4 regions of the Clostridium sp. CM041 genome follow, and region 1 is predicted to be linked to each of the others. Evidence: riboswitches for the same ligand, from Rfam matches in the RefSeq annotation. Region 1 holds a riboswitch; each other region holds the start of a gene.
What was found. Region 1 has a riboswitch for cobalamin ahead of ACWJJT_RS08595 (acetyl-CoA hydrolase/transferase family protein). Riboswitches for the same ligand answer to the same signal wherever they lie in the genome.
Positions count from the first base shown of each region.

Region 2: linked by a shared signal. The riboswitch ahead of cobU (bifunctional adenosylcobinamide kinase/adenosylcobinamide-phosphate guanylyltransferase) and the one ahead of ACWJJT_RS08595 (acetyl-CoA hydrolase/transferase family protein) in region 1 are both predicted to bind cobalamin.
Region 3: linked by a shared signal. The riboswitch ahead of ACWJJT_RS07460 (sirohydrochlorin cobaltochelatase) and the one ahead of ACWJJT_RS08595 (acetyl-CoA hydrolase/transferase family protein) in region 1 are both predicted to bind cobalamin.
Region 4: linked by a shared signal. The riboswitch ahead of ACWJJT_RS14910 (cobyric acid synthase) and the one ahead of ACWJJT_RS08595 (acetyl-CoA hydrolase/transferase family protein) in region 1 are both predicted to bind cobalamin.

Region 1 covers NZ_CM143648.1:1,836,136-1,839,653, forward strand. Annotated here, with positions in the region: gene ACWJJT_RS08590 (GntR family transcriptional regulator) at 73-417, opposite strand; gene ACWJJT_RS08595 (acetyl-CoA hydrolase/transferase family protein) at 496-1,767, opposite strand; cobalamin riboswitch at 1,984-2,171, opposite strand; gene ACWJJT_RS08600 (hypothetical protein) at 2,172-2,339, opposite strand; gene ACWJJT_RS08605 (hypothetical protein) at 2,373-2,504, opposite strand; cobalamin riboswitch at 2,538-2,725, opposite strand; gene ACWJJT_RS08610 (cob(I)yrinic acid a,c-diamide adenosyltransferase) at 2,810-3,349, opposite strand; gene ACWJJT_RS08615 (helix-turn-helix domain-containing protein) at 3,395-3,518, opposite strand, start outside.
Region 2 covers NZ_CM143648.1:851,100-860,771, forward strand. Annotated here, with positions in the region: gene ACWJJT_RS04090 (O-antigen ligase family protein) at 1-664, opposite strand, end outside; gene ACWJJT_RS04095 (heme ABC transporter ATP-binding protein) at 985-1,749, opposite strand; gene ACWJJT_RS04100 (FecCD family ABC transporter permease) at 1,750-2,802, opposite strand; gene ACWJJT_RS04105 (ABC transporter substrate-binding protein) at 2,819-3,766, opposite strand; gene cobU (bifunctional adenosylcobinamide kinase/adenosylcobinamide-phosphate guanylyltransferase) at 3,801-4,361, opposite strand; cobalamin riboswitch at 4,524-4,704, opposite strand; partial or broken gene ACWJJT_RS04115 (hypothetical protein) at 4,664-4,726, opposite strand; gene ACWJJT_RS04120 (penicillin-binding transpeptidase domain-containing protein) at 4,782-6,848, opposite strand; gene msrB (peptide-methionine (R)-S-oxide reductase MsrB) at 7,094-7,549, shown strand; gene ACWJJT_RS04130 (VCBS repeat-containing protein) at 7,596-8,312, opposite strand; gene ACWJJT_RS04135 (hypothetical protein) at 8,377-9,672, opposite strand, start outside.
Region 3 covers NZ_CM143648.1:1,581,831-1,591,502, forward strand. Annotated here, with positions in the region: gene cbiD (cobalt-precorrin-5B (C(1))-methyltransferase CbiD) at 1-375, opposite strand, end outside; gene ACWJJT_RS07445 (precorrin-8X methylmutase) at 468-1,094, opposite strand; gene ACWJJT_RS07450 (cobyrinate a,c-diamide synthase) at 1,163-2,488, opposite strand; gene ACWJJT_RS07455 (pyridoxal phosphate-dependent aminotransferase) at 2,537-3,649, opposite strand; gene ACWJJT_RS07460 (sirohydrochlorin cobaltochelatase) at 3,719-4,552, opposite strand; cobalamin riboswitch at 4,698-4,882, opposite strand; gene ACWJJT_RS07465 (transposase) at 5,080-5,991, shown strand; gene cobS (adenosylcobinamide-GDP ribazoletransferase) at 6,316-7,065, opposite strand; gene cobC (alpha-ribazole phosphatase) at 7,184-7,774, opposite strand; gene cobT (nicotinate-nucleotide--dimethylbenzimidazole phosphoribosyltransferase) at 7,794-8,876, opposite strand; gene ACWJJT_RS07485 (IS1182 family transposase) at 9,169-9,672, opposite strand, start outside.
Region 4 covers NZ_CM143648.1:3,149,234-3,158,905, reverse strand. Annotated here, with positions in the region: gene hemA (glutamyl-tRNA reductase) at 1-543, opposite strand, end outside; gene cbiB (adenosylcobinamide-phosphate synthase CbiB) at 574-1,524, opposite strand; gene ACWJJT_RS14910 (cobyric acid synthase) at 1,605-3,098, opposite strand; cobalamin riboswitch at 3,234-3,418, opposite strand; gene trmB (tRNA (guanosine(46)-N7)-methyltransferase TrmB) at 3,593-4,246, opposite strand; gene ACWJJT_RS14900 (site-2 protease family protein) at 4,294-4,911, opposite strand; gene ACWJJT_RS14895 (hypothetical protein) at 5,205-6,233, opposite strand; gene ACWJJT_RS14890 (phosphodiester glycosidase family protein) at 6,283-7,305, opposite strand; gene ACWJJT_RS14885 (PhoH family protein) at 7,469-8,845, opposite strand; gene perR (transcriptional regulator PerR) at 9,022-9,432, shown strand; gene ACWJJT_RS14875 (ABC transporter substrate-binding protein) at 9,489-9,672, opposite strand, start outside.

The DNA.
Region 1 (3,518 bases):
TATAAATATTAGGGCACCAATCATAGAAATTAACTACTTCTATATGATATGCTTTAAACATACTAAATTTATCTAATATATGTTTTTTGCATCTACCCTTCGATCTACTATATCTAAAAACTTTTCTAATTTCATTCCACTTTTCAGAGCTTCCTCTAGTCCTAAGTCAATGAATTTTATTATATTATTTTTAATTTCCCAAGATATAAAATCTTCAGTTACAAACGTTCCCTTCCCTTGATAAGCTTTCAAAGTCCCCTCTTGTTCCAAGTCATTATATGCAGTGCTTACAGTATTTCTGCTTACTTTTAACATTTCAGATAATTCTCTTTCTGTAGGTAATTTTGTTCCGACTTTGAGGGTTCCTTTTTCTATTTTATCTATAATCTGTTGTTTAATTTGAATATAAAGTGGCACTCCACTTTTTCTATTTATTATAACATCAATAAAAATCCCTCCCAAAGCATATTGAATTAATTGACTAATTCACTCCAATCATTGACACGACCTCTTAATCATTAAATCATCGCCTGCGGTGCTGCTAAATCTTCTTTTCCACTCTTTGATTAATTCTTTCCTAAATTTAGGGTGAGCTATATTTATTAAAGCTCTCCCTCTTTCTTTTAATGTCTTTCCCCTTAGTTCCGCTATACCATACTCGGTAACTACATAATGAACATCCGTCCTTGATGTCGATGCTATAGCTTCATTGTCTATTAATGGAACTATTCTAGAAACCTTACCATTAAAATCTGTTGATAGAACTGCTATTATCGCTTTACCACCTTTGGATTTATTCGCACCTCTAATAAAATCTACTTGTTCGTAGGCTCCACTAAATTGTTTTAATTCTATAGACTCTAATACTATTCGTCCCATCAAATCTATTTGTGTACATGAACTTATTGATACCATACTATCATTTTGACTTATAACATATGGATCATTTACATAATCAACAGATAACATATCTATCATTGGGTTATTATTAGCAAAATTATATAGTTTCTTCGTTCCCATTAAAACCGCAGCTACTATCTTATTTTTATGAATAGTCTTTCTCTTGTTATTTATAACTCCAGCTTCTACAAGGTCTACTACTCCATCTGATATCATCTCTGAATGTATGCCTAAATCATTTTTACCCTTTAAATTTAAAAGTATGGCATCTGGTATAGCGCCTATTCCAAGTTGTAATGTCGATCCATCCTCTATAATTAAGGAGCAGTTTCTTCCTATTTCATTTTCTGCATCTCCTATTTCACCTTTTTTTAGTTCCATAACTTTATAGTCAGCCTCTACCATATAGTCTATATCTTTAACATGTATAAAGTTATCTCCTAAAACTCTTGGCATCTTCTTATTAACTTCTGCTATAACAATATCTGCACACTCCGCAGTTACTTTAGCGTAGCCACTTGAAACTCCAAAGCTACAAAAACTATGTTCGTCAGGCTCCGAAACTTGGATTATAGCCACATTAACCTTTAAATACTCTTCTCTGAATAATCTTGGCATTTCTGAAAAAAAGCAAGTTGTTAAATCCCCTATATCACTATTTATAACTTCCCTTGCATACGTTCCTTTTCCCATCCCTACCATGTGAACTACTTCTCCGTACCTTTCCTTATTTTCACTCATAGCACCTATAACTAATTTAGGTTCTCCAACTGCATGACCAACAATTACCCGATCCCCAGCTTTTATTTTTTCTGAAGCTTCTTTAGCAGTAACTACCTTTTCTTTATATCTCACTTGCCACTCCATAATATTTCGCTCCTTGTAATTATAAATTATTCAACAAATTGTATCACCTGTACTTTGTAGAATAATTATAATTCCTACTCCCTCACAAAAAATTAAGCCCTTTAGCATTTATGCTAAAGGACTTCATAACAATATTAACCATATTTGTAAAAAACACAAAATATAAAATGCATTTTCATACAAATATGTGTCACACCCCCTATCACTCGTAGCGTTCTTGGTGCATTAATAAAGGCAGGTCTTCTGACTTTGGATCATAGTCGCTTTAATCCTTCCCAACAAACTTGTCAGTGGTATAATTTAAAGCTTCTCACCATTACAGCGGCGGGACCATTCAGGATTTCCACCCGATTCCCTTTTAAATAAGATGCAAAACATCTCATACCTTTATATGCTATATTAAATTACTTTCTTTTAAAAGTTTCTATTAATCTCTTCCATAAAATCTTTTTTAATTGAGCTTTATTTGTAACAGAGTTTTTATTAAATTCTTTCATAATAATCCTATCGGCTTCTCTATTTCCTGTTATATTGACAATAAATTCTTTGCCTAAGTTTTTGTACATATCCATAATTATTCCCCCTTCAAACTCTAAATATCAATATTATTGACTTAATTTTAGAATTTGAGGTGGTTCTGGGAAACATCCATATGCACCTGCTCTTTTTAAATTTAAATACGCAGTACTAAATAAATCATTCAATGAAAATTTATTTAACTTATTTATTTTACCCATATTTATAACACCTCCCAACATCCACGTGAGTAATCAGTATTGTTCCTTATGGCAGGTCTCCTGACTTAGTATCATTGCAATTCGCATCCTTCCTATTTTATAAATAGTGGATATGCAAGCGAATTTGCTCCTCATTACAGTGACGGGCTCGCACAAGATTTTCACTTGTTTCCCTTTTAATTTTAAGCTACAACTTTAAAACCATAAATCATTTATTTAATTTTCAATATAACCATGATGATAAAGCAAACGTAAGTTATGCTAGCTTTATTGTTTTACTTTATATACCAACTTTTTTTTCATAATTAAAACTCTATACCCTCTCTAGATGGTATTCCTTCGTTAAAATAATGTTTAATATCCTTCATCTCAGTTACAAGGTTTGCTTTATCTATTATAGCTTTAGGTACGTCTCTCCCTGTTAAAATCAATTCTATATTACCAGGTTTATTCTCCATTAATTCTAGTAGTTGTTCTTCACTTATTAGTTGATTGTTCAATGCTCCCATTACCTCATCCATGATAAGTATGTCGCATTTTTCTTCTTTTAATGCTTCCCTACAAAATTCATATCCCTTTTGTACCTCTTCTTTTAATTCATTTTTTTCCTCTGCATTTAATGTCCAAAAAAAACCTCTTTTTTTCTCAAACCTAAATATATTAAAAAAGGGAGCCAGTTTTTTTGCACTTTCAATCTCACCAGTTTTACTTCCCTTCAAAAATTGTACCATAAATACAGTATATCCATTTCCTGCTGCACGTACGGCTAATCCTACAGCTGCAGTCGTTTTCCCCTTGCCATTCCCCGTATAAATTTCAACATATCCGTTTTTTAATTTCCCCATTATATTCATTTCTCCTTTTATTATCATATGCATACATATGCTTTATTATCTCAGGGTTATCTTATATTTTTTTATTTTATATTGCAAATCTTGTCTTGAAATACTTAATTCTCTTGATGTTTTGCTAACATTGTTTTCGTTTTTATTCAGTGTTTTTTCAATAATCCCC
Region 2 (9,672 bases), 980 kb from region 1:
TTATAAATATTGTGATAAACAGCCATATATCTTTTTTATTACCTTTAAGTAGATAAAATATAAAAACGCCAAATAATAGCCCCATAAAAGCACCCCGCGATCCCGTTAAACACAATGCAATAACAAAGAGGATTGTCGCTGTCTCATAAAATAATTTTGCAGTTTTAGATTTAATGCTACAAAAATAGATACCTACAAGAATCATTATAGCAAACCAGTTCCCCGCTACATTAGGATTTCCAAAGGTGCTATATATTCTACCATTAACTGCTGGCTGAGCTGTGCTTTGAAGAAATCCACCCCAAATATTAAAATTAAAATACTCATATAACACTCTCTCAATAATTCCAAAAATTGCTGAGAAGAGAGAAAAAAACACTAAATGCATATATATCTTTTCCACCATATTTTCATTTTTACAATAATTTTGCAAAAAAATACTAACACATAGATATATAAAGAGAGCAAACGATGCAACAATTGATGTAAAACTATAATTTATAACTCCTACTATTAAAGACCAAATAAATAGTAAGCAAAGTCCTATATTCCAATAATTTTTATCTATCTTAATTTTTTTAAATAACACCATATATATCATATATAATAATGGTATTATGGTCGTATAAGGAGAAATGATTGTTAATAAAACTAAAATACCCATAATAAAGCCACCTTCATCTCTAGTAAATTTTTTCCGTAAGCATAATGATAAGTGCCCAAGAGAATACCTTATCATTTTGTAAACTGCAATTCCATTAAGTACTAATATTAACCTTGTCACCTCTTTCTATTATATACTAGCCTTGGTATTATTGTTTACTTTATTAAAAGGGTATATTATTATTCTACAACATATAAGCCCTAAAGCTACACCGACTAAAATATCTGTAGGATATCATTTTTATTATCCCCTTCCTCCATTATATCTCTTTTCCCATATTGTTTCAAAAAAATAAATGTAGCAAAGGATTACCCTTGCTACTAAAATGGCATAATAAAAGTTTTACCCGTTTTAGGATTTTTAGTTATATATACATCTAATCCGTAAACCTCTTTAATTATATCTTCTGTTAATACTTCCTCTGGAGTTCCATCTTTGTAAACTAAGCAATCATGCATTAGTATCATATGATTGCTATATGCAGCCGCTATGTTCAAATCATGTAGCACAGCAATTATTGTTATGTTTTTATTTTCATTTAATTGTTTTAATTGATTCATCATTTCAATTTGATGATGAATATCTAGGTGAGAAATAGGCTCATCTAAAAGAATTATTCCTGTTTCTTGGGCAATTGCTCTTGCCACTACCACTCGTTGTCTTTCTCCGCCACTTAATGCATTTATGCTTTTATTTCTAAGACTCCAAGTGTTTGTCATTTTCATAGCTTTTATAGCTATTTCCATATCTTTTTCACTTTCTGAGCAGAATCTAGAAATATGAGGCGTTCTTCCCATAAGAACTATATCTTGTACTGAAATATCGAATTCGATTTCTGTGCTTTGCGGTACCACTGCTATTTTCTTTGCTAAAAACTTTGATTTCATTTGGGCTAAGTCCTTTTCATCAATAAAAACTTTACCTTTTTCAGGTTGCAGTGATTTTGATAATATCCTTAGAAGGGTAGTTTTACCTGAACCATTTGGACCTAGAATAGTGTGAAATTTTCCTCTTTCTATGTTTATACTAATATCCTTTAATACTTCCTGTTCAAAGGAAAAACTTACGTTATTTATTTCTATCAATTACATCGCCTTCTTTTTTGTTCTATATAATAAATATATAAAAAATGGAACTCCAAAAATTGAAGTAATAATTCCAACTGGTATTTCTGATGGAGGCACTACTGCCCTTGCAAGCGTATCGCAAATTATTAAAAATATAGCTCCACCAAGCGCAGAAAATGGTATAACCACCCTATTATCTGGTCCAAAAATCATTCTAATAGAGTGCGGCACTATAAGGCCTACAAATCCGATTATTCCACTTACAGATACGACTGCTGCCACCATCAAAGTACTTATTAAAAGTATATACTTTTTTAATCCATTTACATCTACACCAAGACTTCTAGCACTCTCTTCTCCAAGAACCATAATATTCAGATCTCTTGAAAATGTAAAAATAAATAAAATTGAGGGAACTACTATTATAAACAGTAAAATTACCTCGTGATATCCAGCCGTTGAAAAACTTCCCATCGTCCACATAACTATTTTTTCAATATTATCTCTATTAAAGGTCATCATTAATGAAATAATGGATGATAATAAATAATTTATGGCAACACCCGATAGTAAAAGTGTGGTAACTGGAACTTTAGTACCGACTCTCGCAATATTATAAACCAAAAAAGTAGTTATTATAGCACCTACAAAAGCATTGAATGCCACCATGCTCATCCCTAAAAAATTGATTTCATTAAGAAAAACCATGGTTATAGTGGCCCCAAGTGCAGCCCCTGATGAAACTCCGAGAATAAATGGATCTGCCATTGGATTTTTGAAAATACCCTGAAAAGAAGTACCAACCACTGAAAGTGCTGCTCCTACTAAACAGGATAAAATGATTCTAGGAAGTCTTAACTTTACCAATATGATTGCAGATGTAGGATTAATTCCATCTAAGGATACACTGTTATTTAATATTGGAATTTTGCTTATAATAATTAGGGCTGTCTGTTTTAAAGAAATATCTGCTACCCCAAAATTTGTTGCTACAATCATTACAATTAGGAGTAAAAATACCCCTACTGCAAAAACTCGTCGATAATAACTCTTATTTTCTATAAACGTCATGGTTATTTAACCCCTTTTATTTGAAAAGTTCAGGATGAACTAATTTAGCAATTGCTTCAAGTCCTTCTGCAAGTCTCGGTCCCTGCCTAACAATAATGTTTTCATCAATCTCCAATAATTTGCCATTCTTAACTGCATTCAAATCTTTGTAACCATTGGTAGCTTCTATACCTTTTTTTGAATCATAGAGCTTTGAACAAATTAGCACATCAGGATTCTTTTCTACAAGCTTTTCTACACTGTAGTTCCAACCAACTACGTCGCCCGCAGCATTTTTTCCGCCAGCAATGTCTATCATACTACCTATAAATGTATCTTTTCCTGCTGTAAAATCACCACTCTTGCCAAATCCTGCTACATAGTACACTGTTGGCTTCTTAGCATCCTTAACCTTATCAGTTATTTCTGCAACTTTCCTTTTCATATCTGATACTATTGTCTGGGCTTCCCCACTAGCATTTACAACCTGACCAAGTTTTGACATTGTGTCATACACACCATTAAAATTTTCTTCACCACCAAGCGCTACAACCTTTATATTAAGAGCCTCTAATTTTTTAATAATAGCCTTATCAAAAAGAGCTGATACAATAACTACATCAGGTTTTAATTCAACAATTTTCTCTACACTTGGTTGCAATAAGTCACCAACAGATGTAACCTTAAGGGCCTGAGCTGGGTAATCATCGTAATCACTTCTACCAACTACACTGCTTCCTTTACCAAGTGCATATATTCCCTCTGTTATATTTGGTGCAATTGTAATAATTCTTTTAGGTTCTTTTTCAATGATGACCGTTCTATCATATGAGTCAACTACCTTTAGCGGATATACTACAGCGTTAGTTTCCTTTTTAGTAGTATTAAGCGACCCTTTATTCTCACCCTTGCTACCACACGCGCTAAATACAACACAAACAAAAACAGCTAAAACTAGACTTATTATACTTTTTCTTTTAAACATAAGTTACCTCCATAAATTTTAATTTCTTAATTACTTATTTAATTTTAATTGGAATACCACAAACCACCATATGAACTTCCTGAGCCCTTGATGCAATATACTGATTAACTCTACCCGCAATATCTCTAAAAACCCTTGCCATCTTGTATTCTGGTACAATTCCAGAGCCAATTTCGTTAGTTACAAGAATTATTGTTTTTAAGTTTTTTTCTGCTTCGTCAAGAAATACTGCTACCTCTTGTAAAATCCCTTTTTCCATTGCACTTATAGCTTGATTATTAAGATCATCGAAATTATCCCCCCCTTTTTCAAACATAAGATTTGTAGTCATTATTGTAATACAATCTAATAAAATCGTATCAAACTGCATTTCTTCGTTATAGAATACCTGTTTTAAATTCTTATAGCCTTCAAAAGTATACCAAGAAGCTGGTCTTCTTTCTTTATGTTTTTTTACCCTGTCCTTCATTTCATCATCAAACGGAATTGAAGTTGCAATATAAAGTACGTTGCCCTTCTCTTCTTTAGCTAGCTTCTCAGCATATGTACTTTTCCCACTCCTTGCGCCACCTGTTATAAGTATAATTTTTTTCATAGTGTGCTCCTTATTATTTTAATAATATACCCTTATATAAAAAAATCACCAAACAAAAAAACCACATCTCAAGGATGTGGAATAATGCAATTGAATTTTTCACATATTGGATAACCCAATATTATTGTTAAATTACGCATTTTTCATCCTCCCTCCGAAGACTAAAATTTCAAGCAATAGGCAGGTTTACTGGCTTTAGCATCATCTTACTCTCCAACCTTCTCAGTTTCCCAATGGTTCTTTGGATTTCATCCTCTAATACAGTAGCGGTGGGCTGCAGTGGTTTTATAATCACTTTCCCTTTTAACCCCTGTTACAGGGCACCTAAAACAATATTCAATTTTTATTAAGTTGACTATTTTTATTGTAACATCAAAAAAATATTAAAGCAATGTAAATCATTCTACCTACTTTCTAACGCTATTTCAGTGTTTTATTTAAGTAATATTCCATTACTCCTTTTACAATAGGTACCACATGGTGACTTCCACCTTTCTCTTTAACGTTTTCCATTAACATTGATACTACTATTTTATGATTAGCTGTATCCATACATATAAACCATCCATTTTCTTCTGCAGCTTTATCCTTGTCATCTTTCTTAAGTTCCGCTGTTCCAGTTTTACCCGCGAGAGCTTGCCCATCAACTTTTGCCGCATGACCTGTACCATTTGGGTTATCGATAACTCCAGTGAGACCATCTTTTACAAATTTTATATTATCCGCGGAAATTGCATTAGCTTTCCATACCTTAGCCTTTACCTTTTCATTCAAACTTTCTAAAGTTGGAGACATAATATTTCCATCATTAACAACTGCGCTATACGATAGTGCAAGGTGAAGTGGGCTCATAAGGACCTCCCCTTGACCATAACCAGTATCTGCTAATGCTACATCATTCTTAATGTTGTTACCATTGGCTACTTGTGAATTTGCTATTGGATAATCTATTGGAAGCTTTTGACCTATTCCAAAACTGTTGCATCCTTTTATAAATTCCTCTTTACCTATATTAAGAGCTGCCTTTGCGAAATATATGTTATCAGAGTATACAAATGCATCCTGTAAATTCACTGACTCTCTCGGTTCACCAACCCTAGTAACCTTATTGAGTCCCCATGATTTATCTGGTTGCCATTCGTTTCCCGGTATGTTAATAAGTTCACTAGGTTTTATCTTCCCTTGCTCTAACCCAACTGCAGCCGTTATCAGTTTAAATGTAGACCCTGGAGAATATACAGCCTTAAATCTATTTTTAAATGGATCCCCTGCTTTTTCCCATTCTGCCTTTTGGGTATTAGAAACATAAGTAGTAATTGCATTTGAATCATATGACGGCGAGCTTACTAAAGCCAATACCTCTCCAGTTTTTGGATTTATTGCTGCACTGGCTCCCGGCTCTTTATTCATCCCTTCATATATTTTCTTCTGTAGTTCACTATCTACTGATAATGTTATATTTTCACCTGCTTTTGATTCTTTTTTAAGAATTACAACCTTATTATTATTATTATTTTGTTTTGATATATATATTGTTGCCCCATTTTCACCCTTAAGCTTGTCTTCATAAACCTGTTCAAGACCTGCCTTTCCTATTAAACTAAATGAGTTATACCCTTTACTAGAATTCTTTTGTAGTTCTTCCGCAGTTATCGGCTTTATGTATCCTATAAGCGACCCCAAAGCTTCCCCACCTGGATATACTCTACCTTTAGGCTTGTTCTGGATTACGCCGTCAAGCTTCATAACTCCATCTATTTTTACTTTTTCACTACGCAATATGTTAATAATCGGTATAAATTGATCAGAATTTTCATTATCCTTTAGTTTGTTTTCTATAACTGAAGCATCAATATCTAGTATCTTAGCCATCTGCGATATATTAGCATCCTTATTTTTAATAAATGTAATAGGTTTTATTCCAATCGTAACAATTAAATCATTTATTGCAAGTGGTTTTTTATTCCTATCATAAATTTCTCCGCGTATAGCCACTTCTGGCTCTATCCTAACCTTATCTCCCGCTTCCATACTAGGAAATATCATTTTCTCATTCCAAACCAATGTCCACTGATTTTTGTTGTTAATTTCTTCCTTCACCATAGTTGCCTGGTAGCCTGGCATTTCTAATTGCCCTGCTGCAGTATCCATAACTATAGAAAATGGTATATTTATAGCTTTTTTATTTCCTTCCTTAATTTTATCTTCATTCTCCACATTAATAGATATACTTTTAGCCTCTATTCCACTATAAATAGCATTGTATTTGTCTACAAATTCCTTTTCAGTTATTGTTTCCTTAGTTTTAACTGAAAGCATGCTATACATTGTTTTGAAATCCTGCTTTACCCACTTATTCTTATATGTATCAAATGTTTTTGTTGCACTATCTACTTTTGTAAAAAAATTAAACATAAATACTGCCATTACTATTAATATAATCCCTATCGTTGTAAAAAGAATTACTTTTAAATTTTTTTTCGACATTTTATTACCACCCCTTACTTATTATAACACTTGAACAGTATAATTAAATAGTGCGATTTTTAAAAGTTTATTCTTTTACATATTAACCAAATATATTAAAAATAAATTATATTAACTAGAGAATTAATACCCTCAGGATACTATTTTCAAAACATCTTTACCCCTGTTGCTTATAATGTATTTAGTATATAATAACTATTAATTGGTGCAATAAATATTATACTCATTATTAAGGAGGCATTATTATGGATAATAAAGTTTATACTAAAAAAAGTAAAGAAGAACTAAAGAAGATCTTAACTCCAATTCAGTTTGAAGTAAGTCAGGAAAGCAGCACAGAAAAATCTTTTGAAAATGAATTTTGGAATAATAAAGAAGAAGGCATTTATGTAGATATTAATAGTGGAGAGCCCTTATTTACATCTCTTGATAAATTTGATTCAGGTTGTGGGTGGCCTAGTTTTACAAAGCCTGTTGAGGATGCTAACGTTAAAGAAAATAAGGATGCAACCCATGGTATGATGAGAACTGAAGTAAGGAGCAAATATGGTGACAGTCATTTAGGACATTTATTCAACGATGGTCCGATTTCCCAGGGTGGATTAAGATATTGCATAAATAGTGCTTCACTAAAATTTATACCAATTCATAAGCTCTGCGATGAAGGGTATGGAGATTACTTAGAATTATTCAAAAAATAAGGAGAGCGTTTCTCGCTCTCCTCCAAAACTGTCGTTACAAGTATACCTATACTTGTAATCCATTAATAGCTACTTGCTGATTATCCAAAGCAAATATCTTATCTTTCCATTTTAAAGTATTTAAAACATATCCTAAGGAGTCTGCATGGTATCTTCCAGCTATTTTTTGATAACCCAATAGCTCATATACTTTATCTGAATCAAAATCCACAGGATATAAGCCGCTTATAGGATCAACGAATCCGTTGATTGGATTCTTTAGCTTTCCGTTTTCGTCGTATATTTCATTTAAATAATCGGCGTCCTTGTTGGATATATCTATAATGTATTTTTGATTATTTTTCTTACTGATAACTTCAACCTTGTAATCGTCTTTATAAGTAACCTCGTATTTATATTGCTCATTATATACATTAAAGTCAAATAGTAATTTTGCTTCATTGTTAATAAACGAATAAATGTAATAGTACATTATTCCACCACTACCACCTGTTGCAATACTTATTAAAATATCCTCTACACCATCTCCTGTAAAATCCCCCAAAAATAGTGTAGGATTGTATCCTGCATTTTCACTAAGTGGTATACTAGCAAACCCACCTGTTATTCCATCTTGAATTACAAGGTTGATACTTTGAATATATGGACTATCTGGTGTCTTTATACCTGTTAAGTACACAGCATCTGTTATTCCATCACCATTTACATCTCCACTTGCATAACTAACAATGCTCGGATTTATCCTATTATATCTATTATACATAACTGCTCCTTTGCATTATAAGATTTATAAAATATCTTATGAGCCAAGCAATAAATTGTTCCATCTATTGATTTTTATATGCCTTATAATTGGGCGAATCTTCGCCAACTAGTTTATCTAATTTCCAATTATATCCCTTGTCAGCATCGTAAACAAGAAAATATAGTGCTACAAAAGAAACGTTTTTGTTTTCATTCTTTTTATCATCTTTATAAGTAATACTTCCATAAACATATTTTATATTATCTAATCCCTTTTTAGACAATATTTCATTAGATTTAAAGGTCTTCGCTTCTTCCGTTGTTATTTTATGGTTATTAGACCACCAGAAAAGAAGATTACTCCCCTCAATTTCAGCATTTGTAATAGAGGGTACTATTACCTCTGTAGAGACATTGTTTGTTGTCCCACTATTAACGGTAGTTTTTGACCTATTTAAAAAAGATATATTGGCGAAAGATATTGAGAAAGTATAATTAGTTGATAATTCCAACTTTATTTCTCCTACTATACTTTCCCTATTCGCAGTAACAATTAATGTTCCATTTTGTACATCAAACTTTTTATCAGATATATTAATGTTTTTAGTAAATCTATCATTTATAGCAAACTCTTTACCACCAAAAAAACTTGAATAGGATACTGTTTCTCCCACTCCTTGTTCTTTTATAGTTTCAATAACCTTTTCATCAGAAAAAGTTGGTGATAAGACTAATTTAGAGCCTTCTGCGCTGTTTTCTTCAATGGTATCAATTCTCCAAGTTTCATTATCAAAAATAAGCTTACACTTTATCTTTCCTGTAGAAACCAGAAGTCCACTGTCTATAGAAGCTGTCACCAAAATTTCTTCTTTTTTGTTTTCTAAATCCGGTGTTCTTGAAACCATGCCAAGATTTGTAACATCTTGCCCACCTAATGCTTTTGGTATATCTGCAATATTAATACTTAATTTTTTTAATCCAGCCCAAAACTTCTTTTCATTCATACCTACCAACGGTTTCAATGAATTAACGCTCTCAACTATAATTTTAGGGCTAATCTTCCATTGATTTTTTCCTTCATCATTATATACTAGAGCCAAAGAAGTCTTTGCCTCAATAGCGCCATTGTTTAAAGTTAAATCTACTTTTATGTCATCCTTGCCCTTATATGTATTCCTACTATTTATCTTAAAGCTTTTCATATCATTTTTGCTTATTTTTATTACTGTTCCTTTAGGAAGAGTTACTACTTTTCCTAGCAAGTCGTCTTTTATTTTCACTTCATCCACTGGTTTAACAATAAAAACTGTGTATGCAAAGACTGCGACCGAGGTAACAACTAATAATGATATTATAGGTATAATTACTTTCTTATGCAC
Region 3 (9,672 bases), 250 kb from region 1:
TGGGTTTATTGCCCATTCCCCTTTGGGTACATATAATCCTTCTCCTCTAACTATCCCTACACCTTTTCCACCTTTTAATGTATATACTGATTCTGCTTTTTCAGCCCTTGCCCAAATTTCTATACCATTAGTTGCATCAGGGTCATCCCCCGCATCTTTTATAATACAACACTCAGCAAAATTTTCTCCCTTTGCTACCTTAGATATTGGTAGCAATAATTCTATACCCTTTGGAGTATCTATCCTTATCTCGTCTATTTCGGTATCATAAAATAAAATTTGTGTGGCAGCTTTTGCTGCCCCAGCAGCACAAGAACCAGTGGTATATCCACATCTAAGCTTTTTTCCATTACTATTAACATATAAATTCAGCATTATTACGTACCCCCTGTTAAGTTTCTTATTCATTTAAAGATACCTAACATTTATTTCAAAATGCCTAATAACTATGAAACTCTAGCGGATTACTAACTCCTATCTACTATCATGTACATCAGTGCATTTAAAATGGATGCAGCTACTGTGCTTCCACCTTTTCTTCCTCGCACTGTTATCATTGGCAGATCTAATTTTTCAATTTCTTTCTTAGATTCTGCTGCTCCAACAAAACCTATAGGTGCTGCCAATATAAATTTAGCATTACACTTTCCTTCCTCGATCAGTTCCTTTAATCTAAACAAAGCTGTAGGTGCATTTCCAAATATGAAAAATTCTACTCCATCATCTACCGCTTTTTCAACTGCTGCCATAGACCGCGTTATGTGACGCGCTTTTGCTATCTCTGCCACTTTTTCATCGCCTACATAGCATAAAGCCTTACAATTTAAATCTTTAAGAGCTTTTTTGTTTATACCTGCCAGCGCCATTTTTGTATCAGTATAAATGGTAGCTCCATTTTTAAGTAACTCTACAGCCTCATCAATAGCTCCATCCCTAATATAAACTATGTTTTTATAATCGAAATCTGCTGTAGTGTGTATTACTCTTTTGATTATTGAAAGCTCTCTGCCGGAAAATTTATGTGCTCCCATTTCTTCTCCAATAATTTCGAAGCTTTTTTTTTCTATATCCATAGGAATCTTTATATAATCCATATTTTAATCTCCTTTTCTTTTAATTTAAATAAGTGTTCATAGGTAGGGACGGTTAACAACTAATTAATCTATTTAAAAATCTCCTTAAACCATTGTAAGTTTCCCCAAAAATGCACATGTCCATAAGCTGCCACAGTATTTTTTTTAACATATCCGCATTGCCAATTTTTCTCATATCCATCATAACCCTCTTTAGAAAGCTTAAATACCTTTTCTTCAGATAAATTAACAATAGATTTATGAAACTCATGACAGTTTATACTCATATTTTGTGGTAAAATATTATTTTCTACCCCTACCTTTATTTCTGCATACCCAAAGTTCTGAAGCTTTTTTGTTAAGGTGTAATACCCCTTAAAAAAGCCAACAGTATTATGTGATATTTTTTCTTCGCCTTGCAGTTTTTCTCCCTCAGTAAGATACATTAATCCTCCACATTCGGCGTAACAGTGTAGCCCATTATCAAGAGCTTTTTTTATACTGCCAAGCATTGATGTATTTTCAGATAGCTCCTTTATAAAAACCTCAGGGTACCCTCCACCTATGTAAAGAAAATCAATATTACTGGGTAGCTTCTTATCTTTAATTGGACTAAAATATATAACTTGTCCCATTTCCTCTAGAAGCTCTAAATTTTCTTTATAATAAAAACTAAAGGCCTTGTCATAGGCTACAGCTATCCTTTTCCCCTTATTCTCCACATGGAAATCATCTATATGCCTTTCACTTTCTTTAAATTGTTCTAACAATAAATCCATATCCAAATGCTTTTCTAATAACTTGGCACAGATTTCAATTTTCTCATCTAAATCCTCTGTTTCACTGCTTTGAATTAGCCCTAAGTGCCTACTTTTTAAGCTTAATCGTTCATCTTTTGGAAGATAGCCTAACACTTTCAAGTTACAGTTTTCTTTAATTGCTGCCTTAAGTAACTTATAATAATTTTCTGTTATATTATTTAGTATTATGCCCTTTATATTTGCATCTTTAAAATTTACTATTCCATTAATTTCTGCACAGAGGGTTGCTACCTGAGCCTTTGGAGACAATACAAGTATGATAGGCAAGTCTAAAACCTTTGACACGTGATACGCAGAATAGGATGTATTTATGCCTTTTCCATCATATAAACCCATTACACCTTCGACTACACCCAATTCTCCGCATCCTCTAGAAAAGCTAGCCTTAACTCCCGCCTCTCCCATAAGATACAAATCCAAATTTCTTGAACCTTTACCTGTTATCTTTGTATGAAAAGCTGAGTCTATATAATCAGGTCCTACTTTATACCCTTGTATCTCAAATCCCCTATTTTTAAACGCTTTCATAATTCCGAGTGTTACTGTGGTCTTACCACCACCACTTGAATCTGAAGCTATGACTATACTCTTCATTTATATTCACATCCTTTTGCGGACTATCCCCTAATGTGCAATTAGTTGTTAACTGTCCCCCAATGTTTTCACTATCAATTCTAAGTTTTTCAAACACTTAATCAATTTTCCATTCCTATCATTATCCTTAATAGCAAGCCTTACATATTGTTTATCTATTCCTCTAAAGTTATCTGCTTTTCTTATAACAAATCCTTGAGCTAGGCATAGTTTATAAAGTGTCTCTGAGTCCAGTCCTTTTAATTTGCATAATACATAATTTCCATAGGTTAAATATACTTTATCTATAAATGAAATATTTTCAAGTGATCTTATAAACCTAGGCCTTTCCGCTCTTATCCACTCTTTGCTTTTTTCAATATAAACGTTATCTTTTAACACATGACGTGCAGCCATTTCTGCAAAACAGTTTATGTTCCAGGGGTTTTGTTTTTCTTTAACTTTTTTTAATAGGTCTACGTTACTACTTATTCCATACCCAAACCTTATACCAGGCATCGCAAAAAATTTGGTTAATGCTCTTATTATAAATAAACATTTGTATGTTTTAACTTTTTCACTGAAACTGTGCTGTGAATCTCCAGTAAATTCTATAAAAGCCTCATCTATTATTATGACTTTGTCGTTACATTCACAATATTCAAGAATTTTTTGAAACTCAGCCTTATTTATGATATTGCCATTGGGGTTATTCGGATTACCTAAAACCACACCTTCTACACTCTGTAATCTATTAAGAATATCCTCATAATCATAGGAAAGCTCAGCATATTCATGCTTTAATAAGGTATTATCATCAATCTTCTCTTTTAAATAAGAATACTCTATACTACAATTCCACTTTTTAGCATCAATTTCGTACTCTACAAAAGATGGCACCACAATTAGTAGATTTTTATGACAAGCTATAACTAAGTCAATTATTTCTGCAGCCCCATTTCCTAAAACAAAATATTCTTTTGGGCAATCAATGTATTCTTTTAATTCTTTCAATACCTCCCTATATTGAATATCTGGATATCTTGTTAAAGCATCTACGGCTTCACTAATGTTATCAGTGAAACTTTTAGGAACCCCTAATGGATTAATATTAGAACTGTAATCTATTAATTCTCGCCCCTCAAGTAATCCATTAGTATAAACATCTCCACCATGTATCATTGAATACCTTCCTTTCTACTTGTAACTCTCATCTACCGTACTTTAGTTACTTATAACTTACGCAGAATTTTAATTTCCCTTATGTGTTTTCCCTACATTCTTAAACTTTTCATTAATTACATCATTAATGTGCTGTATATAAATGTCTTGAACGTCACTATTTTCCCCTAACCCATGCAGATATATTTTAACTTTAAACCCTTTTGCCTCTAAAATACTCTTCCAGGAGTCCTCTGCATCTCCCGCCATGTCATTCTTGGCATGTTCTCCCGCTACGAACAGTAGTGGCATTAAAGTGACTTCGCTAATACTCCGGGTAGTAACATTAGGTATTACTCTTTCCAAAGTTGGATACCCTTCCACGGTTGCTACATGTACATTGTTAAAACCTCTATCCCTTAAAACGCTTTCAAAACAGCAATATACTGCATTTGCAATATGGTTTGTACCATGCCCCATCAAAATTACTGTATCCATTGGTTGCAATTGCTTTGATAGAGCATCCACCATTATTGAGTAATCATCTGGCACGTCTGATTCTTCACCCTTAAAACATAAAAGAGGTCTTCCTATTAAGATATTTTTAAATGCTTTACATTCTTTGTATCTATTAACTACATTATTTATATAATCAAATTCTACTCCAGGAATAACATGCAAAGGCTGAACAATTACCTCATTATATCCTTCGCTTTTTAACTTTTCCAAAGCTTCTTCTGGAGTATCTACATGAATATTACCCCTATTCTTAAGTACTCTAAGAATAATATGCGAAGTAAACGCTCTTCTTATATCATAATCTTCGAAAGTATGTCTTATTTTATCTTCTATTGCATCGATAGTTACTTTTCTTGCATCTTCATGTGTTGTTCCAAAACTTACAATTAAAATTGCCTTCTTCATTTCGTTCATCCACCTTACTAAATATTTTCAGAAATATATCATAACATTTACATATAATGCTTTTTAAAACAAAAAAAATAGTACGCATACGATAGCGACTACTTTTTAATTAATCCATAATTAAATAGTTCTTTCCCTCCGAAAGCTTGTTAACATCATTTAGGCAGGTCTCCTGGCTTTTGATTCTTCCTTTAATTTTCCTCCCTCATTTTTAATTTACGAAGTGGAATTTAAAAGTTTCTCATCAATTACAGTAGCGGGGGCTGCTGCGGATTCAAACCGCATTCCCTTTTCACCTATTTCAAGGCACCTAAAATTATATTCAATTCTCTATTAGTTCTAGTTTATTATACTTAAGCCTTACTGTCAATATTTAGAGTGTAACCTTAGTTTAATAGGGCAAATAGTTAGGGACGGTTAACAACTATTTAAACTATTTATATGCTAACTTAAGATTATGAATATGAATATCATCCCGATTCATAGGCAATAATTCAAATGAAAATCTATGAGGAAGGGTGATTTTAATGCCAAGAAAGGCAAGAGAAAAAACAGATGACTCTATATTTCATATTATGTGCAAAAGTATCAGCGAAATAAATTTATTTAAGGATGATGAGGATAAGAACAAGTATTTATCACTTGTAAAGAAGTATAAATATCTCTATAATTTTAAAATCTACGGTTACTGTCTTATGGATAACCATTCACATTTAATGATTGATGCTAATGGTGCTGATATATCAAAAGTAATGCATGGAATAAATTTTTCTTATGCAATGTATTTTAATAAAAAGTATAAAAGGGAAGGACATCTTTTTAAAGATAGATTTAAGAGTAAAATAGTTAATAATGAACGATATTTGAAGACTTTATCCCTATATATACACAATAATCCTACGGATATAGATGAATATAAAAATTGTCCCGAAAAATATGCTTTTTCTAGTCTAGCCATATTTTTAGGAAAAAGACATGATTCCTTTAAATTAGTTGATTACGGATTTATTATGAGTTCTTTTGGTAATAACCTAAAAAATGCAAGAAAGAATTACTATAATCTTATCTTTCGCTGTAATGGAGAAAAATTAAAACAAGAAATAGAATTTAAAGATGAAAAAGCAGAGTATAAATGTGAACGAAAGATACTTGTAAGGAATTTTAAGCCAGAAGATATAATAGAATTTATAGCGTCAAAGATGAATGTATCAAAGACTAATCTTTATATGAAGTACAGTAGAAAGCTTGTACGGGCAAAAGCCTTAACCGTTGTTCTAATGAGGAGCCTCTGCAATTTTAAATCTAGCGATATATCCAGCACTCTTGGAAACATTACACAGGCTAGAGTATCAAGATTAAGCACTATTGGCATCGAATTAATTGGAACAGAAGAAAAATACGAGAATATTATCATGGATTTTATTAAACGTTATGCTTAGTAATAATTTATTAAGTTTCAATATTATGATTAATTATTTATTTTAACCTATCTATTTATTAAATCTGTTATATTAAATAAAAAAAATAGGATAACAGATGGACATTTGTTTTTAATAAAATATGGACAAGTATCAAAAATATACATTTTACTATGTATAATATAAAAATATCTAAAATTAGTGTTCAATAAATTAAATCAACAATAAAAAGGTACAAGTTTCGATAAATAACTTGTACCTTTTTAGAAGATAAATAATTGTTAACCGTCCCCATTTATTTCATCTACCTTACCTTATTGTTACATCTACCTTATTGTTATATTGTTATATTGCTATAAATAAAATCATAGTTAGAATTTCAACTAATTCATTATTAGCTCCTAAGCTATCTCCCGTAAGTCCCGTAATTTTACTCTCGCAAAACTTATTAAATAGGAAACTTAAAAGTAACGCTGATAGTATCAATATAACACTTTTATTAAATCCTATTAATAAGGTTCCAAATACAATAGTTATAACACCCGAAATTACCACCCTTTTTATGTCAATATTTCCAATAAATATATTACCCGAGCCTGTTTCTTTAGCATTCTTACCAATAAAAGATATAAAGACAACGGTAAATCTTGCAATTATTGGCGTTGCAATTAATATGAGTGGTAAATTCTTTCCTATGATAGTGCAGACCGCTGCATATCGTGCTAACATATCAAATACTATAGCAATAGTTGCATAAGTGCCTACTGTGCTGTCCTTCATAATTTCTATTATTTTATGTTTGTCTCCTTTAAACGAAAAGAAACCATCACAAGTATCTCCAAGTCCATCCACATGTAATCCTCCAGTAATAACTATCGGTATAATAACTACAAATATTGCTGTAATATCTACTGGCAGCACTTTTATTAATATATAATAAGTTATCCACTGGACAATTCCTATAAATAATCCTACCACCGGAAAAAATACAGATCCCCGCCTAAAGTTTTCCTTGTCACAGTTTAAACTTTTATTTATAGGTATCCGTGTGAAGAATTGGAAAAACAGTAAAAAATTATTTAAATATTCTCTCATTTTATTTGCTCGCAAAGACTTGTCCTTGCAAAGCTCACCTCTTTCCTAAATAGTAATGTTTATTTTAATTTTAAAGTTAATCGGCAAGAACTAAATATACCTCAAATCAATTTTCTAACTATGCATTATGAATAATAGCATCAATATATAAATTACCATATTCATATTTTATAATGCTTATATCCCCATTTTTACAACCAAATTTCCAAAACAAATCTATATTTTCATTCATAATATAACAATATATAGCTCTTATGACTCCCGAATGAGCGCATATTAAAATATTATCGCATTCTAGCTTTTTAATATGCTCCATAAAGTTCTTAACTCTTTCACATAGTTTAATATAACTTTCTCCATTCGGAGGTACAAATTCTTTCCAATTATTTTGCCAACAAATACACTGTTGGGGATATGAAACTTTAATTTCCTCGTATGTTTTCCCTTCAAAATCTCCAAAATCAGTTTCATTTATTCTATTATCTTGTATAACTCCAATTTCCTGTTGTCCTAAAACTAGCTTTGCCATTTCTAAAGTTCTTTTTTTATCACTAACATATACTCTATCTAATTTTATGCCATCAAAGAAATCTTTAGCCTTATTGCCTTGAGTTATGCCAATTTCATTTAGACTTATATCCAAATTACCATAATAAGACCCTTTTCTATTTTCTTCAGTCTGGCCATGCCTTAACAAATAAATATTCATAAATTTTCACACCTAAATTTTACCCTACGGTATTCTCCCTTATATCTATATACTTTTTACTATCAAGCGTTGCCTCTTCAAATGTCCCCATATTATCCATAGTGAAAAGCGCCGCCTCAATTATATTAAAAGCAAGAGGACAACCTGACCCTTCCCCCAGTCTCATGTTCAAATTTAGCATAGGTTTTAATCCTATTTCCTTCATTATAAAAGCTGCCCCCGGTTCCGCAGATAAGTGAGATGCAAATATATATTCCTTCACTAATGGGTTTAGTCTATAAGCACATAATGCAGCTGCTGAGGCTATAAATCCATCAATAACAATAGGCACCCTATTCTTCGCAGCTGACAGGAAGCACCCACATAGTCCCGCAATATCAAATCCTCCAACTTTTGAAAGTACATCGATAACATCATTTTTATCTGGTTTATTTACTTCAATAGCTTTCTTAATTACCCTCTTTTTATTAATAAATTGCTCCTGCGTAATTCCTGAACCTTTACCTACTGACACCTCTACTTCAAGTCCTGAAAGAACGCTCAAAATTGCTGCACTTGTGGCAGTATTTCCTACCCCCATTTCCCCGGTGCCAAACAAATCATACCCTTTGCGCGCTAAATCATCAATTGTATCAATTCCAACTTCTATAGCTTTGATTGTTTGTTCCCTAGTCATTGCCGGTCCTTTCATCATGTTCATGGTACCATATGCAATTTTTTTATTTATAATTTTAGGATTGTTAAAGTCTGCATCAACGCCTATATCTACAACTGTAATCTCACTTCCAACAAATTTTGATAAAACATATACACCCGTGATTTTTTTAGTGAAATTATTAGTAACTATAGCCGTTACGTTTTTAGGACAGTTAGACACATCTTCTTCCACCACTCCATTATCACTGCACATTATAACTACATTCTTTTTATTAATTTTGTTATGTATCTCTCCAGTAATTCCTGCCATCTTAGCTATAATATTTTCTATTTCACCAAGACTTCCTATAGGTTTTGATAAACTATCAAGTCTATCCCACGCTTTTTTCATAGCCTCTTTATTTAGTGGTTTAATACGCTGTAATGTGTTGTTTAGCAGTTCCATTTGTTTACCCTCCTGCTTATATAGTTTATTACATAATATTAACACATTTAAACACATCTTCCCCTTTTTTCAAAGGAAAAACTTTTTGGATTTAAATTACAGTTAACAATTAATGTGAATTAGTTGTTAACTGTCCCTTATTAAAGACATAAAAAAACAGGGATAACGAACGAGGCCGCTGAAAAAAGCACTCTTTATTTAGTAGAGTTTTCAAGCTTGAATAGAAAAAGCATGAGATATTCATATTTTGGATATCTCATGCTTTTTATTTTATAATTAAGTTTTAAAAGCCCTATTTCATGCTTTTCAACTTAATTATTCTCTTTAGATTCACAGTGAAGATTGATAATGCACCTTGCATTTGCATACTAATTAAGCCTGACGATATTGCTACATCATAGCTATGTTGGTGCTTAAGTTCACTGTTTTTAGCCTCTATCATATAACGTTCCCTAGCTCGTTTTTTAAAATATTCACTTTTTTCGAACTCTATTTGATCTTTGTGAGTATTTGACTTTATTGAAACTGAATAAGTTTTAGATTTAGCGCCTTCTTTATAACACCCATCTTTATGAACACAATTTTTACACTTTTCTACATTAAAATAGTAGGTTAGCACTTGATTTTTACCAACATTCTTCTTTCCCTGTTTTGCTTTTTTAATAGCCATATGACCTGCCGGACATACAAATAAACCAGCATCTTTATTAAACTCAAATTCATCTTCTTTTTTTCGCATTCCTTGTGAAATTACAGGATTTAGTCTTGAAATTAATGCAATTTTATTTTCTTTTGT
Region 4 (9,672 bases), 1.3 Mb from region 1:
TTCTCCTACCGCTCCATAGCCTAAAATCATAAAATTTTTGTGTCCCCTATCTATTGCTTCTTTAACTACCATAGAAGATGAAGAAACCGGTATCTCACTTATTTTAGATTTATTTCTAAACTTCTTGCCACAAGCGATAGCATTTTCAAAAAGTCTTTGAAGTTCCTTTTTAGTTGATTTTGAACCTTTTGCAGCTTCATAAGCATCCCTAACTTGCCCTAAAATTTGGTCCTCTCCAAGTAATAATGAATCAAACCCACAGACCACATCCATTAAATGTTGTATTGCTTTTTCTTCCTTATAATTTTCTACACACTTTATTAAAGATCTATCCCAATTTAATGCCTTAAAAATCTTATCAACAATCTCTTCATCCTTAGATTTAAAATATATCTCTGTCCTGTTGCAGGTACTTAAAATAACTGCCTCTTCGCAAATTTTTAAAAGTTCCTCTAAGCACTTTCCTTGGCGTTTTGGTATAATTGAGAGTTTTTCTCTAATTTCTATTTTCACATCATGCTTTAGCCCTATAAGTTGTATCATTATATCATCTCCAAAAATACATCACTATTACTAATACTTCATATATACGCATATTTCATATAACATGCATATTATTATTAAATAAAACATTGCCCCATACATTAATTTTATTGTATCTATTATATGTTCTTTCCCCAAATCGTTTATTTTGTTTCCTATTGTTGGTTTATACATTTTTTCTCCAAAATATTCATTCGTACCACCTAGTCTAACTCCCATAGCCCCCGCTGCTGCTCCTTCTGGATAAGCACAATTAGGACTTTTATGATTTTTTCTATCTCTTATCATCACTTTTATACTGCAAGCAATATTTCCTCGAACAAGTGGTGATGCCAAACAGATTAAAAACCCTGTTATTCTTGCTGGTATAAAATTAAATACATCGTCTGTTTTAGCTGGAAAGAACCCAATATATTTATATTTTTCATTCATATATCCAAGCATTGAATCCATGGTATTTATGCCCTTATACATCATAGCTAAAGGTGCTCCCCCTAATATTGCATAGAGAATAGGGGCTATAACACCATCTGCTGTATTCTCTGCAATGGTCTCCACATCAGCCCTTACTATTTCATACTCAGTAAGGGTTTTTGTATCTCGCCCTACAAGGTACGATAATTTAACTCTTGCGTCATAAATATCATCATTAACTAAAGAATCATAAACCTTTTTACCTTCTTTATGAAGGCATCTAGCAGCTATTGTTGTCCAAAGCAATATTATATTGAGAATATGGTACAACCAAAAAAACTTATTAGAAATTCTCAAAATTATAAAAGGCACTAAAAAACTAGAAAGTGCTACTATAACTACAATAATTCCGCCAAAAATTTTAATTTGACCATTAGTTTTACATATCCTTCTGCCTAACTTATCTAATTTAGAAATAAGTTTTCCTATATAAATCACCGGATGTTTAAACCAATATGGATCTCCAATTAATAAGTCTAACATTACCGCTAAAATTAAATCTATTATGTTCGTCTGAAATAGTATTGCCATTTTAATTCCTCACTATCTTATACTGTTATAATTTTTTAAATAGTTGTTAACTGTCCCTAACTTTTTCTTTTTATTCCTATGATTTTATAGATTGAATCCATATCTACATTATCTCTAACTATATCTGCTAGCTTGTCTAATTCTTTTTCTCTTAGATTTTCATAAACCTTAGATTTTTTAGGTTCCATAGCTTTTTTTACCCTTAAAGTATTAATCATATGTTCTCTAAATTCTACTCCATCAAAAACTCCATGAATATATGTACCCATAACATTTCCACCTGCATTTATTGCTCCATCGAAGGATGACGTATCAGAACCATTCTTATCATAGATTTCAAAAAGTGGTTTTGCATTATGACCATATTTACAAATTCCCATATGTATTTCGTAACCATAAGTTTCTATACTAGTATCCCTAATGTTAATGCTACGAGCCTTTACTCTTGTAGTTATTTTCTCATCTTCAAATATTGTGTCTATGTCTAAAAGCTTCATACCCTCTGTTTCTTTTGAATTTCCCTCTAAGCAATTAGGGTCACTTAAGCTATTTCCTAGCATTTGATAGCCCCCACAAATACCTAATACGTTACCTTCTACACTATATTGCTGAACCGCTTCTGCAAGTCCTGAATTTCTTAAAGAAATTAAATCATCAATAGTATTTTTTGTTCCCGGTATGATAAGGAGGTCTGGCGTGCCCAATTCTCCTTTAGTTGTAACAAATCTAACTGATACATCTTCTTCAGCCTTTAATGCGTCTAAATCCGTAAAATTCGATATATGTGGAAGCTTTATTACAGCAATATCAATAGCTGCAGTAATTTTTTTGTTAAATTCTACTGCACCATCTTCATCTTCGAGTTCCAATCTAAAATAAGGAACTACCCCTGCACATGGAATATGTATAATATCCTCAAGCATTGTAAGTCCTGGCTTTAAGATTTCTAAATCTCCTCTAAATTTATTAATAATAGTGGCTTTAACCCTTTTTTTCTCTGCCTGATTAAGCAAAAGCAAAGTCCCTGCTAATGACGCAAATACTCCACCCTTATCTATATCTCCTGCGAGTATCACAGGTGCATCTATAAGTTCCGCCATTCCCATATTCACTATATCTCTATCTCTTAAATTAATTTCTGCTGGGCTACCTGCTCCTTCCATTACTATAATATCAAACTTCTTCTCTAATTCTTCAAACTGCTTTTTTAGCATGTCTTTGAATTCCAATTTCATATTATGATATTCCATAGCTGTACTATTCCCAAAAACCTTTCCATTAACGATAATTTGGCACTTTTTATCCGAGGTAGGTTTTAATAAAATCGGATTCATATATACCTCTGGCTCCAATCCTGCCGCATAGGCTTGAAGCACCTGCGCACGTCCCATTTCTTTTCCATCCAATGTAATATAAGAATTCAATGACATATTCTGTGACTTAAAAGGACATACTGAAAACCCATCTTGCACAAAAATTCTGCAAAGTGCTGTTACTAATATGCTTTTTCCTACTGATGAAGCGGTTCCTTGAACCATTACTTTAGCCATTATTATTTCTCCTTTCTTCCTGCTTGTATTCGTACTTGGCACACAACAAAAAAACAGCAAGCTTGCGCACCTGCTGTTATGTACAAATATTTCATTGCACTAACTTGAATTCTACAGTTCTTTCCCGCCGAAAGCTTAATATTACTAATTTAGGCAGGTCTCCTGGCTCTTGATACACTTTCTCTTATCACTTTCCCTTTCAGGTAGTTATTAAAGATTTTCTCTCAATTACAGTAGCGGGGGCTGCTGTGGAATTACACCACATTCCCTTTTCACCTTACTAATCATCTACTAAAGTAACTTCATCCACTTTATTGGCTGATTAATAAAAGGCACCTAAACAAATCTATTCATTTTTAACTAATATAATTCATAAGTTTCATTATTAAAATTTTCAATTTAATACATTTCTATGTAATTAAGTTTATAGCATTATGTTAATCCTGTCAATAAATAAGAATCTAAAATGCTTAAGTCTCATATGGTTAAATTCGCTAAATTAATTTTGCTTGTAGAAACATAGCTTGTTTCCCTATTTCTGTGAATTTAGCTTCATATTCTGTAACTACATTATCTTTAAAATCACTCTTATGCAAATCATAGGTTGAAAATAATATTTCAAACCCGCACTCTTTGAAATAGTCTACTGATTCTTCGAATAGCTCTGTATCATCTGTTTTGAACCAAACTTCAGATCCCGGTTTTAAGAATTTCTTATAGCTCGTCAAGAACTTAGTATGAGTTAATCTTCTTTTATTATGTCTGTCTTTTGGCCAAGGATTACAAAAATTTATATAAATTCTGCTTATCTCATCTTTTGCAAACACATCATCAATAAGCATAATGTTCATTGGCATAAGACGTACATTTATGTCTTGTTCCCCTTCAACTTCTCTTACTTCTATTACTTTTCTAAGGGCAAATACCAGAACCTCATCTTTTAAATCAATGCCTACAAAATTGATATCAAGATCTCTCCTGGACTTTTCTGATATAAATCTACCTTTACCGCAACCTAGTTCTAGATGAATTGCATTGTTATTTTTAAATTCTTCATTCCATTTTCCTTTGTGATCATATTGGTCAGTTATTACAATATGACTAGTTTCCAGCTCTGGCCTAGCCCAATATTTTTTTCTTAAGCGCATATGTTTTTCTCCCTACATTTATAATTTTTATGAAATTTACTTTTTATTTAAAACATCCCTGCAATATTTAAAAACTGTTTAAATAACCATAACCCTGGCGCTTGCACGATATAAGTAAAAACTGATTGTCCACCAGGCAATATAGGCAATATTAACACCATAAATATTAAGAATTGATACCTATAAATTGCATCTGGTAAATTGTAAAAAAACTTTGGGAACAAATCTCTAACTATATGAGATCCATCAAATCCCGGTATTGGCACTAAATTAAGAAAAAACAAAATACAATTTAGGTACCCTGTAATTATTAAAATTTGGCTAATAATAGTATATAATCCACCATGAATTGGTGGAAGTTTCGAAAATAACACAGTCAGAATTGCAAATACAAACCCTAGAATCAGATTAGCAATTGGGCCTGCAACTGAAACTTTCAAATCATCCTTATAATAATTTTTAAATGCACTAGGATTTGTCTGAACAGGCTTTGCCCAACCAAACCCTACTAATATAATCATAAGAAATCCCATTGGATCTATATGTGCGATTGGATTCAGCGTAAGTCTCCCTTGAAATCGTGGAGTTTTGTCTCCTAACCTATCCGCTACGATAGCATGCGCATACTCATGAAAAGTAAATGCTAATAAAATTGCCGGTATCATCAAAATCTTATTTAATATTTGTTGTGTATCCAAATTTATTCCTCCTTATATTCCTACATGGTAGGCAATGTTAATCGCTACTCACCTTGTTAATGCATCTTTGACTTGTTATTTTTTAAGATGTCTAATATATCTATTATAACAAAGTTTATTGTTATTTTGAATTGAATATTCTTAAAATAAAATAATATATTACCACAACTATATCCTTATGAATTAACTTATATTTTCAGGTTATAGAAAAAACCTTATCTTAAAAAGATAAGGTCTTAAATAAAACATCATAGTATCGACTACTTAAAAAGAACAAAAGATACTTCTTTATTATTAACTAATGATACTATTCCCTTAGTATACAATTGCAATAATTCTCCTTTATAGCTAGTTTCAGTTCCAGAACTAACATCTTTTATTACACCCTTCATTGCATCATTTTGATAGACCTTACCAAGAGATGTAACGAATAGATCATTTTTTTTACAAGGTTTTTGTAAATCAATCACTTTCCAATTTTCAGTGTTTTCTGATGTTTTACCATAATAAACTTTGCTTACCAAATTATCTTTTAATTCTCCAAGATACACATTGTCATCATCATCAGTGCCAATTAAAGTAAGTTTTTCTACACCTTTAATATTTATAGGTTCCTCAAGGGTGGTAGAATACATTTTATTATAGACTAATCCCTCGTACACCAAATTATCTTCATGGCGCGCTAATGCCATATTACTCACACTCTTTGGTATTGTATCAATTTTTGTCATATCTTTCATTCTTGTAATTCTATATATACTGCTTCCCTCACCACTACTTGAAACTTTTACGTAAATAAACCCTGTTAAAATTGATAGTTGAGTATCTTCTACTTCAGCATTTGTATCAGTCCAGGCTAAATCTTTAATCTTCGCTTTTTCACCTTTTGCTACGTCATAAGAATACAATACTAAATTACTAGACTCATCATCACTTTTCTCTACTAAAAGCATTCTATTTCTATCTGGAAGCCATTTATAAAAAGAAATTTTACTTCCATCTTCCGCCTCTATATTTTTAACGCTTCCATCCTTACAGTTAGCAATTTTTAATTCTTCATTCTCATAATAGCATAAATATTTAGCATCATAGGATGCTAATATATTTTCTACGTTTGCTGGCAATGTAATATCAATATTTTTTAATTTATCGCTTTTATTTTCAACAATTTTTTCCGTAACCATTTTTGAATCAGTAGCTAAAAAATAATGATCTATATAAAATAAACCTAAACATTGCATGGATAATGAAAATATTATCCATATACTTATTCTTTTCTTCCAGCTCATAGTTTCTTCTCCTTTAATTTAAAATGTACTATGCTCAAATTTCACTTCATTACCTACTCTCCACATAAATAATTGAAGGTATAGATCTTTCTCCTAAACTATCACTAGGATTGTTTATAATTTCATCATCATAAAACAATGTAGAAGAAGAACCTCCATCTAAGTTAGTAGCATTATAAGCCCCATAATCATACAATATATCTTGCACCTCTCTTAAATTAGCACCTAAACTACCTATCTGTCTACCATCAATAACTAATAATATTATTGCACCATCTTTCCTTTGTCCAATAGCTGTTCTAGGTGCTATCCCCTGACGTCCGTCACCCGTATTTATAGTTTTATGTCCATTAACTATAAGTGCCGGACCAAAGGATACCGCTTCCATCACTTCAAGCTCTTTCATTTCTTTAATTGAATGAGCTCCAACTAATAAATTTCCCGATTTAGTAAATGCTACAACCTCTGTTTTTTCATTTTCATCTTTTATATCATTAAAAATTTCTTTACCATTAGACATTATAATTCCTGTTGGATTTGCTCCCGTTCCTGCCCAAAGTGTGTCACCAGCTTTATCTGTAAACGCGCCACCATTAACTGCTGCAATTGCATTATTATCTTTTGCAATATCACTAGTTAATTGACCTTCCCTTAATTGACCTTCCTGGTTGAGCTTACTACTATACCCTACTTTTAATCTAGTCGCGTCACTGATTACTAACACATGACCTTTATATTTTGTCCCTTTAATATTATATCTTTCAATACTATTATCATCTTTATTTTCTATATTTACGCCAGCCGAGTTATTTTGAGCTATAGTTTCCACTACTTGGTCCTTCATAATTTCTTTTATTTTTTCATCGGATAAAAATGATGTTGCTAGCCACTGTAAGGTAAGGGTGGTCATTGCTGCGCCTACCACTGTAGTCTTTACATTTTTAAACGGACCATAATAAATCATAAATGGGCCTGTAATAGCTGTAAAAGTTAATTCAAATATTATAAAAAATAAAACAAGCGTGCTTTGACTTCTTTTTTTTCTCTTCCCACATTTTTCTATTTTTTTCATCTTTCCCATCCTTTTCTTTATTATGTACTATCATATTATACAATAAAACTATATATTTTAACACATCTTTTAAATGTAATTTTTGTGAATATAAATATCATATGATAAATTAATACAAAAAGAGAGTATAAATTTTTATACTCTCTTCTATAGAATTAGATTTTTATAATTTTTTAGAGCCTTCGTATGCTAGGGGCGACCTCTCACATTCATCATATTTCAAAGTTACTTGATAACACAAGTCACTACCCTTCATTTTTTCAGAGGCATAACACAAACCATTTGACCTTGAATCAAGGAAAGGATGATCTATTTGTTCTGGGTCACCTATAAGAATCAACTTAGTTCCCTCTCCAACTCTAGTTATTATTGCTTTAACTTGTTTCGGCGACAAATTTTGTGCCTCATCTATAATTACCCAATTTTTAACTATGGACCTTCCTCTAAGATAAGCAACAGCTTCAGTAGTTATAATTCTCCTATCAAACAAGTCATTTATTTTATCTAATAGTTGCTTTTCATTTTTGTAACGTTCTTTTTCATCAGATTCCACAAGTATCTCTAAATTATCAAATATTGGCCTCATGAATGGTGATATTTTTTCTTGTTCTGTACCAGGTAAAAACCCTATTTCCTCATCCATAGTAACATTGGGTCTGCAAATTAAAATTCTTCTGTAATGTTCATTACTATCCTGTAATATTTTTTGAAGACCTACCGCTAATGAAAATAATGTTTTAGCTGTTCCTGCAGGTCCTTTTATAATTACGAGTGGTGCTTTTACTGAGTCAGCGCTTAAAGCTTCCAGCATAAATTTCTGACCTACATTTCTTGGCGAAACTCCTGAAGGTTTACTTTCCTTATTATAAAGCGGTACTACATTTTTACCATCATATCTAGCGAGTGCCGTTTGTTTAGGATTTTCCATTGAATGAATTATTAAAAATTGATTTGTGTATAAAAGTGGAGTGGTATATTCTTCTGTTTCCTCATCATATTTAAGTAAGGCACCAACTTCCAGATTTTTTTTACTAAAAAACTCCTGAAGCTTTTCTGGAGATACAAATACCTCCATTCTTCCTGTATACTGATTGTCATATTCCGGTACAAATTTTTCATAAAAATCTTCTACATTAATATCTACGGCATCTGCCTTTATTCGTTGGAAAATGTCTTTGGTTATTAACCATACATCCTCGCCTTGCTCTTTAAGCCCTTTACATACCTGCAATATTCTATTGTCAGCTTTATCTTTATTCCAAGAATCAGGAATTTTGGTATCATAATGATTCATTTCTACTCTTAGTCTTCCTCCACTTGTTAAATCAATACCCTCATTTAGTTTCCCCTGCTTCCTAAGTTTATCAATAAGTCTAGCCGCATATCTAGCATTAGCCCCTAAATCACTTTTATCTTTCTTAAAACTATCTAATTCCTCGAGTACCACTTCAGGTATTATTACATCATTATCTCCAAAAGATAATATGGCGCTTGGTGAATACAAAATAACATTTGTATCTAGTACATAGGTTTTTTTCAAAATGTCAGCTCCCCCTTTCTCTATTACTAATATATGTTACTTATCCTATAAATGAATTAAAAATAAAATAAAATTTAAAATTCCTATTAATTCTAAATATATTTTTTTGACAAGTAATAGGTTTTATTATATAATAAAACCTACAACAGTTTTGATAACATTATAGGATGGTGTATATGGATAACATTACAACAATTTTTAAAGAGAAGAAATTAAAACTTACACCTCAACGGATTGCTGTTTATAAATATTTGCAATCAACAAAAGAACACCCTTCTGCAGAATTAATTTACAAAGCTCTGCAACCAACGTATCCTACTATGAGTTTAGCTACGGTTTATAAAGCATTAAAAACTCTTATAGAAGTTAAATTAATAATTGAACTTAATGTAGGTGAAGGTAACTTTAGATATGATGGCAATGTGTCTTCACATCCTCATATACATTGCATAAGTTGTGGCAGGGTTGATGACATAGAAGGCATACGTTTTTCAAATATACGCGAAGATGTAAAACAGCATACTAGCTATGAAGTTTTAGAGAGTAAAGTATATTTTTATGGTTTATGTGAAAATTGCAAAAAATAATTAAATAAAGAAAGAAGTATGAAATTCAATTCATACTTCTTTCTTTATTTACCAAATCATTTATAACTTTCTTTTAATAACTCCTCCCATTCTTTAGAGCTATAATCACCACCTAAAATCTTTTTCAAAGCCAAAAGTACATTGTTTTTGAGTTTATCAGGTAAATTATATAATATAGGTACATTATTATCATTAGCTTTATATATATGTTGAACCATTATTTTACCAATACCTGAGACT